Regions from separate parts of the Agrobacterium sp. ES01 genome, predicted to be linked through region 3. Evidence: riboswitches for the same ligand, from Rfam matches in the RefSeq annotation. Region 3 holds a riboswitch; each other region holds the start of a gene.
What was found. Region 3 has a riboswitch for cobalamin ahead of ACQQ2Q_RS10040 (hypothetical protein). Riboswitches for the same ligand answer to the same signal wherever they lie in the genome.
Positions count from the first base shown of each region.

Region 1: another riboswitch for cobalamin. It lies ahead of ACQQ2Q_RS02330 (ABC transporter ATP-binding protein); the one in region 3 lies ahead of ACQQ2Q_RS10040 (hypothetical protein).
Region 2: another riboswitch for cobalamin. It lies ahead of bluB (5,6-dimethylbenzimidazole synthase); the one in region 3 lies ahead of ACQQ2Q_RS10040 (hypothetical protein).
Region 4: another riboswitch for cobalamin. It lies ahead of ACQQ2Q_RS08910 (aromatic ring-hydroxylating oxygenase subunit alpha); the one in region 3 lies ahead of ACQQ2Q_RS10040 (hypothetical protein).

Region 1 covers NZ_JBNQTH010000001.1:447,327-451,772, forward strand. Annotated here, with positions in the region: gene ACQQ2Q_RS02320 (FecCD family ABC transporter permease) at 1-88, shown strand, start outside; gene ACQQ2Q_RS02325 (ABC transporter ATP-binding protein) at 82-834, shown strand; cobalamin riboswitch at 1,088-1,301, shown strand; gene ACQQ2Q_RS02330 (ABC transporter ATP-binding protein) at 1,414-2,229, shown strand; gene ACQQ2Q_RS02335 (ABC transporter substrate-binding protein) at 2,232-3,185, shown strand; gene ACQQ2Q_RS02340 (FecCD family ABC transporter permease) at 3,185-4,246, shown strand; gene ACQQ2Q_RS02345 (putative bifunctional diguanylate cyclase/phosphodiesterase) at 4,266-4,446, opposite strand, start outside.
Region 2 covers NZ_JBNQTH010000003.1:275,200-279,645, forward strand. Annotated here, with positions in the region: gene ACQQ2Q_RS10615 (DUF2865 domain-containing protein) at 1-825, shown strand, start outside; gene bluB (5,6-dimethylbenzimidazole synthase) at 837-1,526, opposite strand; cobalamin riboswitch at 1,572-1,768, opposite strand; gene ACQQ2Q_RS10625 (TolB family protein) at 1,814-2,644, opposite strand; gene ACQQ2Q_RS10630 (hypothetical protein) at 2,670-3,008, opposite strand; gene ACQQ2Q_RS10635 (NAD+ synthase) at 3,005-4,446, opposite strand, start outside.
Region 3 covers NZ_JBNQTH010000003.1:154,185-158,630, reverse strand. Annotated here, with positions in the region: gene ACQQ2Q_RS10055 (ATP12 family chaperone protein) at 1-97, shown strand, start outside; gene ACQQ2Q_RS10050 (hypothetical protein) at 159-878, shown strand; gene ACQQ2Q_RS10045 (acyl-CoA carboxylase subunit beta) at 982-2,514, shown strand; cobalamin riboswitch at 2,580-2,962, shown strand; gene ACQQ2Q_RS10040 (hypothetical protein) at 3,099-3,377, shown strand; gene cobU (bifunctional adenosylcobinamide kinase/adenosylcobinamide-phosphate guanylyltransferase) at 3,379-3,906, shown strand; gene cobW (cobalamin biosynthesis protein CobW) at 3,910-4,446, shown strand, end outside.
Region 4 covers NZ_JBNQTH010000002.1:221,062-225,507, forward strand. Annotated here, with positions in the region: gene ACQQ2Q_RS08905 (2Fe-2S iron-sulfur cluster-binding protein) at 1-995, opposite strand, end outside; gene ACQQ2Q_RS08910 (aromatic ring-hydroxylating oxygenase subunit alpha) at 997-2,241, opposite strand; cobalamin riboswitch at 2,334-2,539, opposite strand; gene ACQQ2Q_RS08915 (hypothetical protein) at 2,842-3,216, shown strand; gene ACQQ2Q_RS08920 (PQQ-binding-like beta-propeller repeat protein) at 3,216-4,446, shown strand, end outside.

The DNA.
Region 1 (4,446 bases), on a different contig from region 3:
AATCCTGCCGATCGGCGTGATCACGGCTCTGGTCGGCGTCCCCTTCTTCTTCTCGCTCATCTTCACCAACAGGCGGCGCGCATGGTAGCCCTCTCCCTCGAAAAGATCGGTGCCCGCTATGGCCGCACCACGATCTTCTCCGACATCACCACCGGTGCCATCCATGGCGGCGCACTGACCGCCATCATCGGCCCCAATGCGGCTGGCAAGTCGACATTGTTCAAGCGCATTGCAGGCCTGTTGTCGGGCGATGGCGTTGTGCATGTGTCGGGCACGGAGGCGACCTCCAACGCCATCTGTTACATGCCCCAGGATACCGGCGCGAATGCGGTTCTGACCGTTTACGAAAGCGTGCTTCTGGCCGCCAAGCAGGGCGGCAGCTGGCGCGTTGGCGACGATGAACTGGCCGAAATCGACGGCATTCTGGCCTCGCTCGGCATTGCCGATCTGGCCTTCCGCGATCTGGGTGCCCTGTCGGGCGGCCAGCGCCAGCTGGTGGCGATTGCCCAGGCGCTGGTGCGCAAGCCGAAGATCCTCCTGATGGATGAGCCGACCTCGGCGCTCGATCTCTTCCGCCAGATCGAGGTGCTGGAATATATGCACCGCCTTGCCCGCAAAAGCGGCATGGCCGTGCTGATCGCGCTTCACGACCTCAACCACGCCATGCGCTACTGCGACCACACCATGATCGTCTCCAACGGCCATCTGGTGGCCGACGGCCCGACAGCCGAGGTCATCACGCCGGCGATGCTGGCCGAGGTCTACAAGGTCCACGCCCGGATAGAAGCCTGCACGCAAGGGCGACCGCTGGTGATTGTGGATGGGACCGTTTGAGGGCATCACCTCAATCCCTTCTTCCGCCGTCACCCCGGACCTGACCCGGGTTCCATCAGCGAGCGCGATCTCTGGCGCGCGGGGAAGCACCCTTCGACGATGCACGGTAGGGCACCACACCCTCCCGGCACGCAGATGCGCGTCGGCTGGAGGCCTGTGTAGGCACAGGAATGACGACGGGTTCAGGGACCGCCAATGTTTGCGTTGCCGCTCGACCGCAAATTCCCCATTGACGTCCCGACGTAATATAATTACACCCATCCCCGTTGAAGGTTCTCCGAAGGCATGCGCTGGAGGGGATTAAAAGGGAACACGGTGAGACGTACCCAAAAGGGCGCAAATCCGTGACTGTCCCCGCAACTGTGAGCGGTGAGTTCACCCGGGAATGCCACTGGCCGAAAGGCCGGGAAGGTCCGGGGGCGCTGTGACCCGCAAGTCAGGAGACCTGCCCTCGACATGTCTGAAGAAACCTGGCCGGGGTGAGCCAAGGGGAAAGATTGATGGCGTTCGACGTTCACATTGCTGTTGACGGCCGCATAGGCTCTTCCCGCTCCCCCGCTTCTTGCGTGGAGGCTTGCGATGGAACTGCCGTCGTCCCTGATCGGCTCTAGTCCGGCCCGGCTTGCCGTCGAAGGCTTGAGCTGGGGACCGCATCGCGGGCCGTCCCTTGTCTGCGAGATCGATTTTGCCGTCGAGGCCGGCCGGATGCTGGCCATAGTCGGGCCCAATGGCGCCGGCAAGTCCAGCCTGCTGCGCTGTCTTTACCGCTATCACCGCCCCTCTTGCGGCCGTATCCTGCTGGATGGCGCCGATGTGTGGGACATGCAGCCGCGCGATGTCGCACGACGGATTGCAACGGTTTTGCAGGAACCTGCCACCGATTTCGGGCTGACGGTCGCCGAAATCGTCGAACTTGGGCTGTCGCCCCATCTATCAGGCATGAGCCGGAACGCGGTCTATGCCGCAATCGGGGACGCGCTGTCCCTGATGAAGATCGACCATGTGGCATCGCGCAATTTCGCCTCGCTGTCCGGTGGCGAAAAGCAGCGGGTGATGATTGCGCGTGCGCTTGCGCAAAAGCCCGACCTGCTGATTCTCGACGAGCCCACCAACCACCTGGATATCCGCCATCAGCTCGAAGTCCTGGCGCTGTTGTCGCATCTGCCAACCACGGTGATCGTGTCGCTGCACGATCTGTCGCTGGCCTCTGCCCATGCCGATCATGTGCTGGTGCTGGCCAGGGGCCGCCAGGTCGATTTCGGTGCCGCCGGCCATGTGCTCACGCCCGATGCGATCCGCGACACCTTTGCCGTGGAAACCGTGATCGACAGTCACCCGGTCACCGGGCGGCCGCGTTTTTCATTCCATCTTCAGCCATCCATTTCAGGGAAATAATCATGCGTCTCGCCCCATTGCTTCTGTCCGCACTCGCCCTTTCGGCAACAACGGCTGCCGCATCCGGTTTTCCGGTCACGGTCAAAAGCTGCGACCGCGAGGTGACCTTCGATGCGGCACCGAAACGGGCCGTCTCCAACGACGTCAACCTCACGGAAATGATGCTGGCGCTCGGTCTGACCGGCAATATGGCCGGCTATACCGGGGTGACCGGCTGGAAGACGCTGGACGAGACGCTGACCGCCGACATCGCAGCCCTGCCGGAACTGACGCCCACTTATCCGACCAAGGAAGTGTTGCTGGGTGCCGACGCCGATTTCCTGTTTGCCGGCTGGAACTACGGCATGAAGGTGGGCGGCGAGGTCACGCCCGACACGCTGACGCCCTTCGGCATCAAGGTCTATGAGCTGACCGAAAGCTGCATCCACATCATGAAGAAGTCGAAGTCGTCGATGGACGACATGTATGGCGACATTCTCAATCTTGGCCGCATCTTCGGCGTGGCGGAACGCGCCGAGACACTGGTCGCCGGCTACAAGCAGCAGCTCGCCGAGGCGATGGCGGATCTGCCGGAGCGCAAGGGGCCGCTCAAGGTCTTTGTCTACGATTCCGGCGAGGAAAAACCCTTTACCGCCGGGCGCTATGCCATGCCGACCGCGCTGATCGAGGCTGCCGGCGGCACCAATATCATGGACGATGTGGAAACCAGCTGGACCACGGTTGGCTGGGAAGGCGTGATCGAGCGCAATCCGGATGTGGTGGTGGTTGTCGATTACGGCGAAGTGAGCGCCGAACAGAAGATCGCCTTCATGCGTGACAATCCGGCCTTCCAGGATATCCCAGCGGTGAAGAACAATCGCTTCGTGGTGCTGCCCTATGCCGAGGCAACGCCCGGCCCGCGCAATATCGAGGCCATCAAGACGCTGGCTGCTGCCTTCAACCCGCCGGTTCGCTGATGAGCCACCGGCATTTCATCTACGGCCCGCGCCACGCCATCGTGCATCTGATGCCGTGGCTGGTGGTGGCGCTGATCCTGGCTCTGGTCGCGACCATTGCGGCTGGCGTGAGCTTTGGCGCGACCGCCATTCCGCTTGCCCATGTGTGGAAGATCACCCTCAGCCATCTGGGCATGTCCGGCCTGGAGGCCGACTGGAGTGCCGGTCGCGACAATATCGTCTGGCAGGTGCGCCTACCGCGGGCGCTGCTGGGCGCGTCCATCGGGGCAAGTCTGGCACTGGTGGGTGCGGCCCTTCAGGCCGTGACCCGCAACACACTGGCCGATCCGCATCTGCTCGGCATCTCGTCGGGGGCTGCGCTTGGCGCGATCATCGTGCTGCTGCATACCGGCATGTTCCTGGGCCTCATCACCGTGCCGCTGTTTGCCTTTTTGGGCGCACTCGGCAGCACGCTGCTGGTGGTGGCGGTTGCGCGCTTTGCCCATGCGAGCGATGCGAGCCGGCTCATTCTCTCGGGCGTCGCCATCTCCTTCGTGCTGACCTCGCTTGGCAGTCTGGCAATTTTTCTGGGCGACCCGCGCGCCACGCATACCGTGGTCTTCTGGATGCTGGGCGGGCTGGGGCTTGCCCAATGGAACCAGCTTTCCTATCCGCTGGCCGCCCTTTTCATCTGCGGTGGCTATCTGGTTTATAACGCACGCAATTTCAACGCGATGACGCTGGGCGACGAGAGTGCGACCACCCTTGGCGTCTCTGCCGGTCGCTTTCGCATGACGGTGTTTGTCGTCTGCGCGCTTCTGACCGGTGCAGCCGTTGCCTTTTCCGGCATCATATCCTTTGTCGGGCTGATGGTGCCGCATCTGGTGCGCATGGTGGTCGGAGGCGATTATCGCCGGGTGCTGCCGCTTTCGGCGCTCGTCGGGGCCATTTTCCTGGTGGCCGCCGATATCGTCGCACGCGTGATCATTCCACCGCAGGATATGCCGCTCGGCATCATTACCGGGCTTGCCGGCGGCGTGTTCTTCATCGTGCTGATGCGCAGAAACGGCAAGGCAGGCTGACCCGTTGTTGTTTCGAACATCAGCTGACCTGGGCGATCATTCTGGCCTTGCGTCGTCCGCTGATTGCCAGAACGTCCGCTGCACTGACAGGTGCGCCGAAGTAATAGCCCTGAATGAGATCGGGATTGAGCGGCAGGAGTATTTCGAGTTCGGCTGAGGTTTCAACGCCTTCGATGACACTGCGCAGGTTCAGCCGCTGA
Region 2 (4,446 bases), 120 kb from region 3:
AATTCCTCTTGCGATACGTTGACGTCCTCACTGGAACGCATGCAGCAGAACCGACAGATTCTGGAGGAAAAGCGCGACAGCCTGAAGGAGGGACGCGCCATTCCCAACTCCCTGCGTGCCCGCCTGCTGAAGGCCTTGGATGAGAACGGCTGCAACGCGCTCCCCGGACATGAGATAGAACAGCCTTTGGCGGACGAGCAGGCCTCGTCGCCGGCAGGAACGTTGCGGATACCGGACGACGCCATGCGCAACTCTTACGCAATCGACGGGTGGCGTGCCAGCCTGCAGGGTCAGGGCGGAACACTTAGAACCATGTGCGTGCGCACCTGCGACGGTGCCTTTTTTCCGATATCGTCCAACGCGACGCCGGCCATGTTCGGACGCGATGCCGGACTTTGCGATAATATGTGCCCCGGCACCCAGACTGAGCTCTACTATCACTCCCTGCTGAGCCAGGAGAGCGCGGATATGGTCTCAGCGTCCACCGGGCGGCCCTATCGCGACCTTCCGAGCGCCTTTGCCTATCTCCACCGCAAGACCGGTGACGACAAGGCCTGCGGCTGCAACCTGACAGCCTTCCATCAAAAGGCGCTGAGCTACGCCAACCGTCAGCAGAGCACCGCTGCGGCTTATTCCGCCATTACCCCGATCAAGACCATGCCTGACAAAATCGCGCCTGAGAAAATCACCATCGATCCGATGGAGCGCCCCTATGATCCGAGCACCAGCACCGTAAGGCAGGTCGGCCCGGTTTTCCTTCCCAAGGAAACAAGCAGCATCGACCTGAAGCACCCGGCACTGTCAGGCGCGCAACCCGTACAATAAGGCGAATTCGCTCAGCCGTCTCCATCGGGCCATCGCTCTTCGAACACCAGGTCCTCAAGCGGCAAGCGCTGCCGCCAGCCCTTGAGCGCCAGTTCCGGCTGATCATAGAGCTTGTCGACATAGCCAAGGCAGAACCAGCCGATGATCTCGACATGTTCCGGAATGCCGAAGATCGCGCGCAAATCCGCATCGCGAAAGATACTGACCCAACCGACCCCCACTCCTTCCGCACGCGCCGCAAGCCACAGGTTCTGCACGGCGCAAACGGTGGAATAGCTGTCCATGCGTGGATTATGCGTGCGACCGAGCACAACTGGACCGCCGCGCGTCGGATCGCAAGTAATGCAGATTCCCACCGGCGCCTTGCGGATGCCTTCGAGCTTCAACTGCATATAGCTGTCACGCTGGCTTCCAGAGAACATCTCTGCCGCTTCATCATTGGCACGGCTGAAGGCATGCCAGACCGCCTCCCGCATCCGAGCATCGCGCACGACCAGGAAATTCCACGGCTGCATGAACCCGACGGACGGTGCGGCATGGGCCGCCTCCAGCAGTCGAGTGATCAATGCATCGGGCAATGGATCGGATAGAAACTGATCCCGCACATCACGGCGGGTATGGATGGCGCGGTAGACGGCGTTGCGTTCTTCAACGCAAAAAGCCCCTGCCCGCACGAAATGATCGTGTGGTTCGTCGTGCATCGTCAAATCCCCAACAATGCTGCGACCGCCTGCTGTCCGCACAGGCAAAGCCTATCGTGTCCGGCCGGTCTTCTGGCTCGGCATCATCTGCTCCGATCGCCTTCCCGGTCGCAAGACCAGTGGCCTGAGTTTCCAGGAAACTCCCGATCGTGCATCAGCCTCACAGCGTTGGGCACGCGCCGGATTTCCACCGGCTTCCCGATTCTCCCGCTCGCGCGGGCACCAGACAACGTTGGTTTAGCGCGAAGCACGGCAAACGCAAAGCGCCGGCAACGACACCGGCCTGTCTATTCGGGGAAATAGCGGACAAAGGCGAATGCTGTTCCGTCGGGAGACCAGTTGGGCACGTTGATGCTGCCCTGCCCGCCAAAGAATTCGAACAGCGTCTCGACATTGCCGCCATCTGCATCCATCAATCGAAGCCGTACAGTCTTGTCGCGAGGATGGCCGGAGACATCCGGATCGTAGGATAGAAAGAGAACCTTCTCGCCATTGGGCGAAGGATGCGGGAACCAATCGCCTTGTCCGTCCGATGTCAGCTGTTCCAGTCCGGATCCATCGCATCGCATACGCCAGATCTGCATCAGACCGGTACGGCTGGAATTGAAATAGATCCAGCCGCCATCCGGCGAATAGTCCGGGCCGTCATTATGGCCTTCACCGAAAGTCAGTCGCCGTTCGGTGCCACCACGGACCGAAATCGTATAGATGTCGAAGGCACCATCGCGCGCACCGCAATAGGCGAGTTCCCGTCCGTCCGGTGACCAGCCATGCCAATAGGATGGCATATTGGCAGTGATCTGACGCGGCTCCTCATCTCCATCACCAAGAATATAGATGCAGGACTTGCCAAACAGCGTCTCATCCGAAAAGGCAATGGATGCGCCGTCGGGTGACAGTCCATGGTCGTTATTGAGCCGGACCGCGAGACCGGTATCGATCAGCTCGGGCTCGGCGTCATCATCGCCGAGCGGCAGCGCGTAGAGCAGCCCATTTCCATTGACGATCAGGAATTCGCCGTCGCGGGACCAGTTCGGCGCTTCGACAAGATCGTCTGTCTGCCAGACCACCTCGCACTCGCGCGTCTCCATGTCGTAGATCTCAACCGAACTGCGCATAATCCCTCCCCAATAACAAATTCGCCTACAAACTGGTTGGCTGTTCCAGCGCACGCCGCAGCTTGACGACAATCGCCACGCCCGTCTGCAACGCGTTGCGGCGACCCCACTCGCCCGCAAAGCCCCATACGAGACTGGCGACCAATGTCAGGAAACCGATGCCAAGCACCTTGAAGTCGCCGTCCCATAAGCCATAGGCGCCGATGGCGATTGCCGGCGCATAATAGGCAAAGGCCGACACCACACCGAAGAGCGAGCTGCGCCGCTCTTCGCTCGCCGAGACGGAAAAGATATAGTCTCGCTCAGCCTGCGAGAATTCAGGCATCGCGGTCCGAACGCCCGGATCCTCGGTACGATCGCTCATGCACGATCCCGGAACCGGTTCGTAATCGGATAGCGCCGATCACGGCCGAAATTCTTCTTGGTGATCTTCACGCCCGGCGCCGACTGACGACGCTTGTATTCCGCCAGATAAAGCAGGTGCTCGATGCGGTGGACCGTCGCGACGTCGTGCCCCCGCGCAATGATGTCTTCAACCGACATCTCCTTTTCCACCAGGCATTCCAGAATGTCATCCAGAACCGGATAAGGTGGCAGGGAATCCTGGTCCGTCTGATCGGGACGCAGTTCCGCAGAAGGTGCCTTGGTCAGGATATTGGCTGGGATAACCTCCCCAGACGGCCCAAGCGCTCCCGGCGGCACATGCGCGTTGCGCCAGGCAGAAATGGCATAGACCTGCATCTTGTAGAGGTCCTTGATGGGATTGAAGCCACCATTCATGTCGCCGTAAAGCGTCGCATAACCGACCGACATTTCCGACTTGTTGCCGGTGGTCACGACCATCGAACCGAACTTGTTGGAGATCGCCATCAGGATCGTGCCACGCGTGCGGCTTTGCAGGTTTTCCTCCGTCACGCCACTTTCCGTGCCCTCGAACATTTCGCCAAGTGCGGTCAGGAAGCCTTCTACAGGTTCCGCAATCGGCACGATGTCGTAATGGCAACCAAGAGCCTTGGCGCAATCGGCCGCATCTTTAAGCGAATCCTCGGAGGTATAATGATAGGGCAGCATGACCGTGCGCACGCGCTCCTCACCCAGTGCATCGACCGCAATGGCCGCGCAAATGGCCGAGTCGATGCCACCGGACAGTCCCAGCACGACGCTGCGGAAACCATTCTTGTTCACATAGTCACGAAAACCCAGCATGCAGGCGCGGTAGTCCGCTTCCTCCGCTTCTGGAATCTGTGACATCGGGCCTTTGTCACAGCACCAGCCGTCCTCCTCGCGACGCCATGTGGAGACATAGAAGGTCTCCTCGAACTGGCTCATCTGGAATGCCAGCGTCTTGTCTGAGTTGAAGGCAAAGCTTGCGCCATCGAAGACCAGTTCGTCCTGGCCGCAAAGCTGATTGACGAACAGAAGCGGCAGTCCGCTCTCGATGACCTGTCGCAACACCACCTGATGACGCACATCGAGCTTGCCGCGATAATAAGGCGAGCCATTCGGCACGATCAGGATCTCGGCGCCGGCTTCAGCCAGCGTCTCGCAGATACCCAGATCGTTCCAGATTTCCTCACAGATCGGGATACCGAGCCGAACACCGCGGAAATTGAAGGGACCCGAAATCGAGCCTTCCTCGAAAACCCGCTTCTCGTCGAATTCGCCATAATTGGGCAGATCGACCTTGTCGCGCAATGCCAGGATCTTGCCGCCATCGATCAGCGCCACGGAATTGTGTCGGCCTGTCTCACCCTGACGGGGAAAGCCGATGATCACGCCCGGACCGCCATCGGCTGTATCGG
Region 3 (4,446 bases):
GGGTTCTGATGCCGAGGCGGAAATGCGCCGTGCAAAGCGTTTTGAGGAATTGCGGGCAGCATCGGCTGTGTTCGAAACGTTAAGAGCTGCTACTTAACCGTTTGCTAACTATAAATGCGCATGCTTTCGGCGTTACTTCATTTCGCCGGGAACCCGCTATGCTTCGTCGACTGCTGCCGATTGTCGCCACTCTTCTTGCTGCATTGACGCTTGCGGGCTGTGTCGCTTTTCCGACGGATCCGATCCGTCGGCCTTTCTTTTATGATGTGCGCGATGTCAGCGTGATCGCCAACGAGCAGGTCCCGCTTGCGCTCACTACGGGCGTGGACCAGCGCGTCTCGGCAGCAATCAAGGCTACCGAGCGGCGGGTGGCAACCGAACGGGTTGTGCTGACCGTAAAGATCGAAAGCTACCGCGCTGTCCGCTATCTCGGCGACAGGCGTGCGCTTGCACGCTTCAAGGTGACCGCTGCGGATGTCGTGACCGGTAATCCGGTTGCCGCCGGAAGCTTCCTTGTTCGCAGCAATACCGATAATCCAAACATCGCCATTCAGGCGCTCGCCGACGAGATCGCCGCGCGCATACGTTTTTCTTTCGCCCTGCAGACCCCGAGCCTCGTGCGTGTGGTCAAGCCGAAGCCTCGGACCTCGACCAGGCTGAAAACAGATTATGTGACCGAAGAAACCATCGCGCCTGACGCCACATTCGACGCCTTCGTGCAAAAGCCTGACGTCGCCGTCGAAGTCGTGAAGCCGACTGTGCGGTCGGGGACGAATCTGGAAGACGGGGCCAATGCCAGCATCAGCTTGTCACCGGCTCCAAAGGTGGAGACAGCTGCACCGAAATGCGCGTCCAATGACCCTGCCTGCAAACCATAGGCTGTCTCTTTCGGGTCCTAATACCAATAGCGAAGGCTGTTGCGCTTCAATCCGCAGCGTTGTCATGGTAAGCCCGCACATTCGTTGAGGATGAGGGGCTGCCATGAAGGAAATTCTCCGGGAACTTGAAGAGCGTCGCGAAAAAGCGCGGCTTGGCGGCGGACAGACGCGCATCGATGCCCAGCACAAGCGCGGCAAGCTGACTGCGCGCGAACGCATCGACATCTTTCTGGATGAGGGCTCCTTCGAGGAATTCGACATGTTCGTCGAGCACCGTTGCTCGGATTTCGGCATGGAGAATACGCGCATTTCGGGGGACGGTGTCGTCACCGGATGGGGCACGGTCAACGGCAGAACGGTCTTTGTCTTTGCCAAGGACTTTACCGTGTTCGGCGGTTCGCTGTCGGAGGCGCATGCCGAGAAGATCTGCAAGATCCAGGATATGGCGCTTAGAAACCGTGCGCCGATTATCGGGATCTATGACGCCGGCGGTGCGCGCATCCAGGAGGGTGTGGCAGCGCTTGGCGGTTATGCAGAGGTGTTCCAGCGCAATGTGCTGGCCTCTGGTGTCATTCCGCAGATTTCGGTGATCATGGGGCCCTGCGCCGGCGGTGACGTCTATTCGCCGGCCATGACCGATTTCATCTTCATGGTGCGCGATACCTCCTATATGTTCGTGACAGGCCCCGATGTGGTGAAGACCGTGACCAACGAGACGGTGACTGCGGAAGAATTGGGTGGAGCCTCTATCCACACGACCAAATCATCGATCGCCGATGGCGCCTATGAAAACGACGTGGAAGCGCTGCTGCAGGTGCGCCGGTTGATCGAGCTTCTGCCGCAGTCGAATACGGCGCCAGTTCCCGAGATCGAGTGCTTTCAGCCCGTTGACCAGACCGATACGTCTCTCGACACGCTGGTGCCTGCCAATGCCAACAAACCCTACGACATCAAGGAACTGGTCCTGAAGACGGCGGATGAAGGCGATTTCTTCGAGATCCAGGCAAGCTTCGCCAAGAATATCGTCTGTGGTTTCGGTCGCATCGAGGGGTCGACCGTCGGCTTTGTCGCCAACCAGCCAATGGTGCTGGCCGGCGTCCTTGATTCCGATGCCAGCCGCAAGGCTGCACGCTTCGTCCGCTTTTGCGATTGCTTCAACATTCCGATTGTCACCTTTGTCGATGTGCCGGGCTTTCTGCCGGGCACAGCGCAGGAATATGGCGGATTGATCAAGCATGGCGCCAAGCTGCTGTTTGCCTATGCCGAGGCGACCGTGCCGAAGCTGACTGTGATTACCCGCAAGGCCTTCGGTGGCGCTTACGATGTGATGGCGTCAAAGCATCTGCGTGGTGACATCAACTATGCCTGGCCAACGGCGCAGATCGCGGTGATGGGGGCCAAGGGTGCGGTCGAGATCATTTTCCGCAAGGATATCGCTGATCCAGACAAGATTGCCCAGCACACCAAGATGTATGAAGACCGCTTCCTGTCGCCGTTCGCGGCCGCCGAGCGTGGCTATATCGACGAGATCATCCGTCCGCAATCGACCCGCCGACGGCTGGCGCGCGGGTTGAAGATGCTGCGTAACAAGGACCTGTCCAATCCTTGGAAGAAACACGACAACATTCCTCTGTGAGCGAAGTCGTCCCCTGTCTTTTGAGGTCGCCGGTTTGATTGACTTCATTCGGCGGAACGCATAATCATGCGGGAGAATTGGATGGTTTCCGCTTCATCCTGGGATGACGCGGAGAGCAAAAGGGAATGCGACGGATGGACCCAAACAGGGCGTCCCAATCGCAGCCGACCCCGCGACTGTAGAGCGGCGAGGCTTTCTCATCCGTTTGTGCTGAAGACTGTCGAGATCGACCGCATGGTGCGGCGGCAGGTGGTCTTCCTGCAGGCGGAAAAGCCACTGAAAATGTGGTGCGAATAACCGGGGTTGGACGCCTCCTTATCTACGAATCGTCCGCCTTTCGCATCACGGTAGTTTTCGGGAAGGTGAGGGAAAGCCGTGGGCAAATGCGCGTGACTGCGCTGCGCCCGAAGCCGCGAGCCAGGAGACCTGCCGTCCTTCAGGGCCTGACGCCCGAAACTGGGGTATCTCCCCGTTGCCAGCACGGAGGTTGTCGTGGCGACATTTGGTGAAGCGCCCTTGCGGTCGCGTCTACGCTGTTGTTGCTGCCGGGAGGTCGCGTGCATTGCATGCGACATGCAAACCCGATGAAGCCTTCTGCATTGTTCAAACGCTGGACGGTCCTCTTGCTGGTCGTGGCCGCGCTGTTCTTTGCCATTCTGCCGCGCTTTATCGGTCGCAACGCCGAAGACCTGAATTCTGCCGCCGACGCGGAGGTGGAGCTACCCAATGTGGACAAGCTCCTGCCCGAGGAAGACAAGAGCAATCCCGATTTTGCCATTTCCGGCAAGGCGACCGCTAAGGATCGTACCGTGATCATCGGCAAGCCCGGCGGCCTGTTCGGCTCGTCCGACAAGGTGAATTGACGTGGCAGCGGATAAAACCAGAAATGTGACATTTGTTCTGGGTGGTGCGCGCTCCGGAAAGTCGCGTTTTGCCGAAAACATTGTCACAGATACGTGTCTGGACCGACATTACATCGCAACAGGACAGGCCTTCGATGACGAGATGCGGGCGCGCATCGCGGCCCATCGTTCGGATCGGGGTGAGGGGTGGATCACCCACGAGGCGCCACTCGAGCTGGTTGAGACGCTGACCTCGTCCAGCGCGTCACAGAATGCCGTTCTGGTCGATTGTCTGACGCTCTGGGTGTCCAATCTGATGCTGGCGGACAAGGATGTGGAGGGGCAGAGCGCCGGGCTGGCTGACTGCCTTCGCCATCTCTCAGGAGAGATCGTGATCGTTGCCAATGAAGTTGGGCTTGGGATCGTGCCGGATAATCGCATGGCGCGCAAATTTCGCGACCATGCGGGGCGGCTCAACCAGATGATCGCCGCACAAGCGGACACAGTGTATTTCGTAGCGGCCGGTTTGCCGCTGAAAATGAAGGGTTAAATCATGCTGCAGGCCAAAATTCCGGCAACCGTCATCACCGGCTTTCTCGGATCGGGAAAGACCACGATTATCCGCAACATGCTGATGAATGCCGGCGGCAAGAAGATCGCCCTCATAATCAACGAATTCGGTGATCTGGGTGTCGATGGCGATGTGCTGAAGGGCTGCGGTGCCGATAATTGCACCGAAGACGACATCATCGAGCTCACCAATGGCTGCATATGCTGCACGGTCGCCGATGACTTCATTCCGACCATGGAAAAGCTCCTGGACCGGCCAGACCGCCCCGATCACATCGTGATCGAGACATCGGGGCTTGCCTTGCCGCAGCCGCTGGTCGCGGCGTTTAACTGGCCGGGTATCAAGACGCGGGTGACGGTGGATGGCGTGGTCACGGTCGTCGATAGTGCAGCGGTCGCTGCCGGGCGCTTTGCCGATGATCACGACAAGGTGGACGCGCTTCGTGCGCTCGATGACAATCTTGACCACGAAAGCCCGATTGAGGAACTGTTCGAGGATCAGCTCACTTGCGCTGACCTG
Region 4 (4,446 bases), on a different contig from region 3:
TTATGCTGCATGTCGACTTCGCCCTTGAGCTTCATCACCTTGCAGGTGCCGCAAAGCCCGGATTCGCAGGCAGCGGCAATTCGCACACCCGAGGCACGCGCGGCCTGAAGCAGGGTGTGGCCCGGCTCGCACAGACCGTCCTTGCCCGACATGGCGAATGTGACCTTGGTCGGCTTTTCGCCGTCAGCATAATCGGGCACCACGATCGGGGCAGGGGCAGCGGCCGGCAGGAAGGCTTCTTCATGATAGTGGTCCATGTCGAAGCCCGCACTTTGAAGTGCGTCCTTGACCGTCGCCATGAAGGGCGCAGGACCGCAACAGAAGACCTTGCGGTCGAGGAAGTCGGGCACCAGAAGCGAGATCTTGGCCCGGTCCACCCAACCCTTCAGGCCCGACCACAGCTGCGTGCGCTCCAGCTGCTCGACGATAAAGCCGAGCGTGAAATGCGGCATGTAGCGCGCCTTGTATTCCAGCTCCCAGCGGAAGATGATATCGTTGGGCGAGCGGGCGCAGTGGACGAAGGCGATGTCGCTGTCGGGTTCGCGGTCCGAGAGATCGCGGGTCATCGACATCATCGGTGTAATGCCGGAGCCGGCCGAGATGAACAGGTATTTGTCGCCGGGATGACGGACATAGGAAAAGTCGCCAACCGGCCCATAGGCCTTGAGTTTCATGCCCGGTTGCAGATGTTCCATCATCCAGCGTGTGCCGATGGAATCCTTCTGCGCCTTGGCCGTCACCTGAATGGTGTAGGGACGCGACGGCGTGGACGAGATCGTATAGGTGCGCATGACCGGTTCCGGCCCCACCGGCAGTTCCAGCGTGAGGAACTGACCCGGCTGGTATCGGAACCAGTGGCCCGGATGGTCAGACTTGAAGGTGAAGGTCATCACATCCGGTGTTTCCGGCGTCCAAGCGACACATTCGAGCATATGCTCCTTGTCGCTCCAGGGCCGCATTTCATCGACATGCCTGTATGTTTTGTCTTTTGCCATTTTATGCCACGACCGAGAGTGGAGCCTTGTCGCCCTGCAGGCGGTTGACCATGAAATTGGCGTACCATTCGACAAACTGCATCACGCCGCCTTCATGTTCGACGGAGTAGGGGCCGGGCTCATAGGCCGGCGAGCGGATGCCGAAGGCGTTTTCTTCAACGATGGAGCGGTCCTGGTCGTTGGTCATGTTCCACACATGGGTCAGCTTTTCGACGTCATAGTCGACGCCTTCCACCGCGTCCTTGTGAACGAGCCATGTCGTCGTGACCGCCGTCTCTTCTGCAGACAGCGGCAGCACGCGGAAGGAAATCGCATGGTCGCCGAGAATGTGGTTCCACGTGGTTGGATAGTGGAACAGCAGCATGGTGCCGATATTGGAGATGTTGACGTCGCCTGACAGCGGCTTCTTCACCGCCGGCTTGCCGTCCATGGTGTAGCTCTCCGCACCGGGGATCAGCGGCATGCGGGCAACGCGGAACTGGCCTGTCGGATCCATCAGGAACTCGCTCGGCAGCCCACCGGCTTCGCAACGGGCCCAATGCTCGGCAATGACCGGATCGTCGCCGGCGCCTTGCACGCCGGTCGCAGTCGGCGCTTCCGGATAGGTTCGGCAAAGTTCGGGATGGTTGCCGGCGCAGTGATAGCACTCGCGATTGTTTTCCCAGACGAGCTTCCAGTTGCCTTTTTCGATAATGGTCGAGCGGGCGGCAACCTTGGCTTCGGCCAGACGGTGCGGCGCCATATAGGGTTCGATACTGGCGCGCATCGGCGCAAAATCGGCAGGCTCCTGCGCAAGACAGACGAAGATATAGCCGGCTACACTCTCGCAGGCGACGGGCTTCAGGCCAAACTCTGCCTTGTCGAAGCTTTCACCCATCTGCCGGGCAAAGACCAGCGAGCCGTCGAGGTCGTAGGTCCAGTTGTGGTAGGGGCAAACCATCTTGGCCGCCGCGCCGCGCTCGGACGTGCAAACGCGATGCCCGCGATGGCGACACGTGTTGTGGAAAGCGCGAATGACGCCATCCTTGCCGCGCACGACGACCACGGGATAGTCGCCGATCTGCACGGTGAAATAATTGCCGGCGCGGGGAACCTCGCAGTCATGGCCGATAAACAGCCAGTCACGGTACCAGATGGTCTCCATGTCCAGCTTGAAAATGTCCTCATCGATATAAAAGGGCTGCTCCAGGGAGAAGCCTTCGCGGCGGTTCTTAAGTTGCCGCAAAACTGTCGTCTGCAAATCCATTTGCGCCCTCATTGATGTTCATTGGCGGACGCAGAAAAGCAATGCGGCCTCTTGGGTTTGCCGCATGTGCCCGGACCGCCCGCCGCGGCCGAAACTGACATGTCTACAAGGCTGGTTTCCGGGCTCCGGAGCTGTCCATCATGGACCATCCGACTCCTTCCCAGGCTTGTCTGCCCAGTGGCCTCCCGTCGGATTTTTCGCTCCGCCACCGTTGCGGGGGCAGCGCCGGATTTAGACCGGCTTCCCAATTCTCCGCTCCGCCTCCCTGCGGCCCGGCACCTTGGATTGAGATCATACTAGCGGCTATGCGGGGGTGCGATGCGATGGAAAGCGACATCGAGAATGCGCAATTTGAATAGTCGCTGAAAACTGTGTCCGCCCCTTGGTTGCCGTCTGGTCACGACACGGCGGCGCTTCGAACTATTTCGCTAATGTGCAAGGCGCGATGGATCCTATCGCCAAGTTGTGCGTTCACCCCAACAAGGGGTGAGTAGTGCAGACCCTGAAAACGGTCAAAACAAAGTGGTTTCGTTCAATCACACGGCGGGTGGTTGGGCACAGTTTTGCGTTTTGGGCCGTCCCAACTCGAAGAGGAAAGTCATGAACAATCCAAATTATTATTACCCATTGGGAATTTGGGTGCTTGCTGTCGGCGCTGCCCTCGGCCTTGCCGTCGCACTCTATAATTTTGTTGTCCCGCTCACGGGCGTCAACGGTTCGATCGGAGCGGGTCTGGTGGTGTTTTCCACGGCCATCATGTTGTTGGCGGCGTTGTTTTTCCCGATTTTCGGCCATGGTGCGCTGAGAAACGTCGTACGCGCATTAATAGTACTCGACATCGTCTGCACGGCAGCTGCCGGATATTTTCTGCATGAATGGTTGCTGATTGGCGCCATGGTTGTGGCCCTGATCGGTGCGATCTGGGAGATCGCCCAGCCTTCGCCTGCCGCAACGACATTTCAAGGAGCAGCATGATGAAGCGGATGAATATCGTTTTTGCAAGCGGCCTCATCCTGGCCGCATTGGGCACCGCCGCCTATGCCCAGGATACCACCCAGCCCGAAGCGCCGGCGGCTCCGTCAGCCGGCACCACACTCGAACAGGACAGCACGGCGCCAAGCGCGCCTTCGACATCCGATAGCGCCGATACGGCCGCGCCGTCTACGCCCCCGGCGCTTGCGGACGCAACGCCCAAGCCGGACCGCTATCCGGGCGTCGCCGATCCGACATTCAACACCACGCCGCGTCAGCGCACGAATATTCCGATGATGCCGAAAACGGCGACATGGGACAGTTTTCACGGACAGCTGAATGCGCAGAAATATTCTCCGCTGACCGAGATTACGACCGATAATGTCAAGGACCTGAAAAAGGTGTGGGACATGCATACCGGCGACGTGTCTGACGGCAGCGGCGGCACGCCGGCGACGGTGTGGTCGGCAACGCCCGTCTTTGCCAATGACACGCTGTATATCGGTACGCCCTTTTACCGCATTCTGGCGCTCGATCCCGCAACCGGGAAAGAGAAATGGCACTTCGATACCGATTCCACGCTGGAGGCCCTGACGCAGCCGGCGCTCAAGAATCGCGGCGTTTCCTATTGGCAATCGAAAAATCCGGTCGCCGGCGAGCCGTGCCAGAAGATCGTCTATATCGGCACCATGGATGCCCAGCTCTTTGCGGTCGATGCCGATACCGGCAAGGCCTGCGAGAAATTCGGCAATAACGGCGTTCTCGACGCCAATCAGTGGAACACCATCAATGACCGCTTCCCGTTCTCGCTGCTGCAGCCGCCAACCGTGGCCGGCAATCACGTGATCATCGGCTGGGCCGGCAAGGACTGGGCCTTTGCCGAAGCACCTCCGGGTGCGGTGTTCTCCGTCGATCCGCAGACCGGCAAACTGCAATGGTCGTTTGAGACGCTGCCGGAAGAGGTGCGGCAGAAGACCGGTACCGCCAATGTCTGGACGCATATGTCGGTCGATGAGGATCTGGGCCTGGTCTATCTGCCGGTGTCCTCGCCCTCGCCAAACTACTGGGGCGGCAATCGTACCGAGGAGATTCCCTATGCAACCTCGACGACAGCGCTCGATCTGGAAACAGGCAAGGTTGTCTGGTCGCGCCAGTGGGTCCATCACGACATCTGGGATTACGACATCAATTCCGCTCCGACACTGATGGATATCACGGTCGACGGAAAGACCA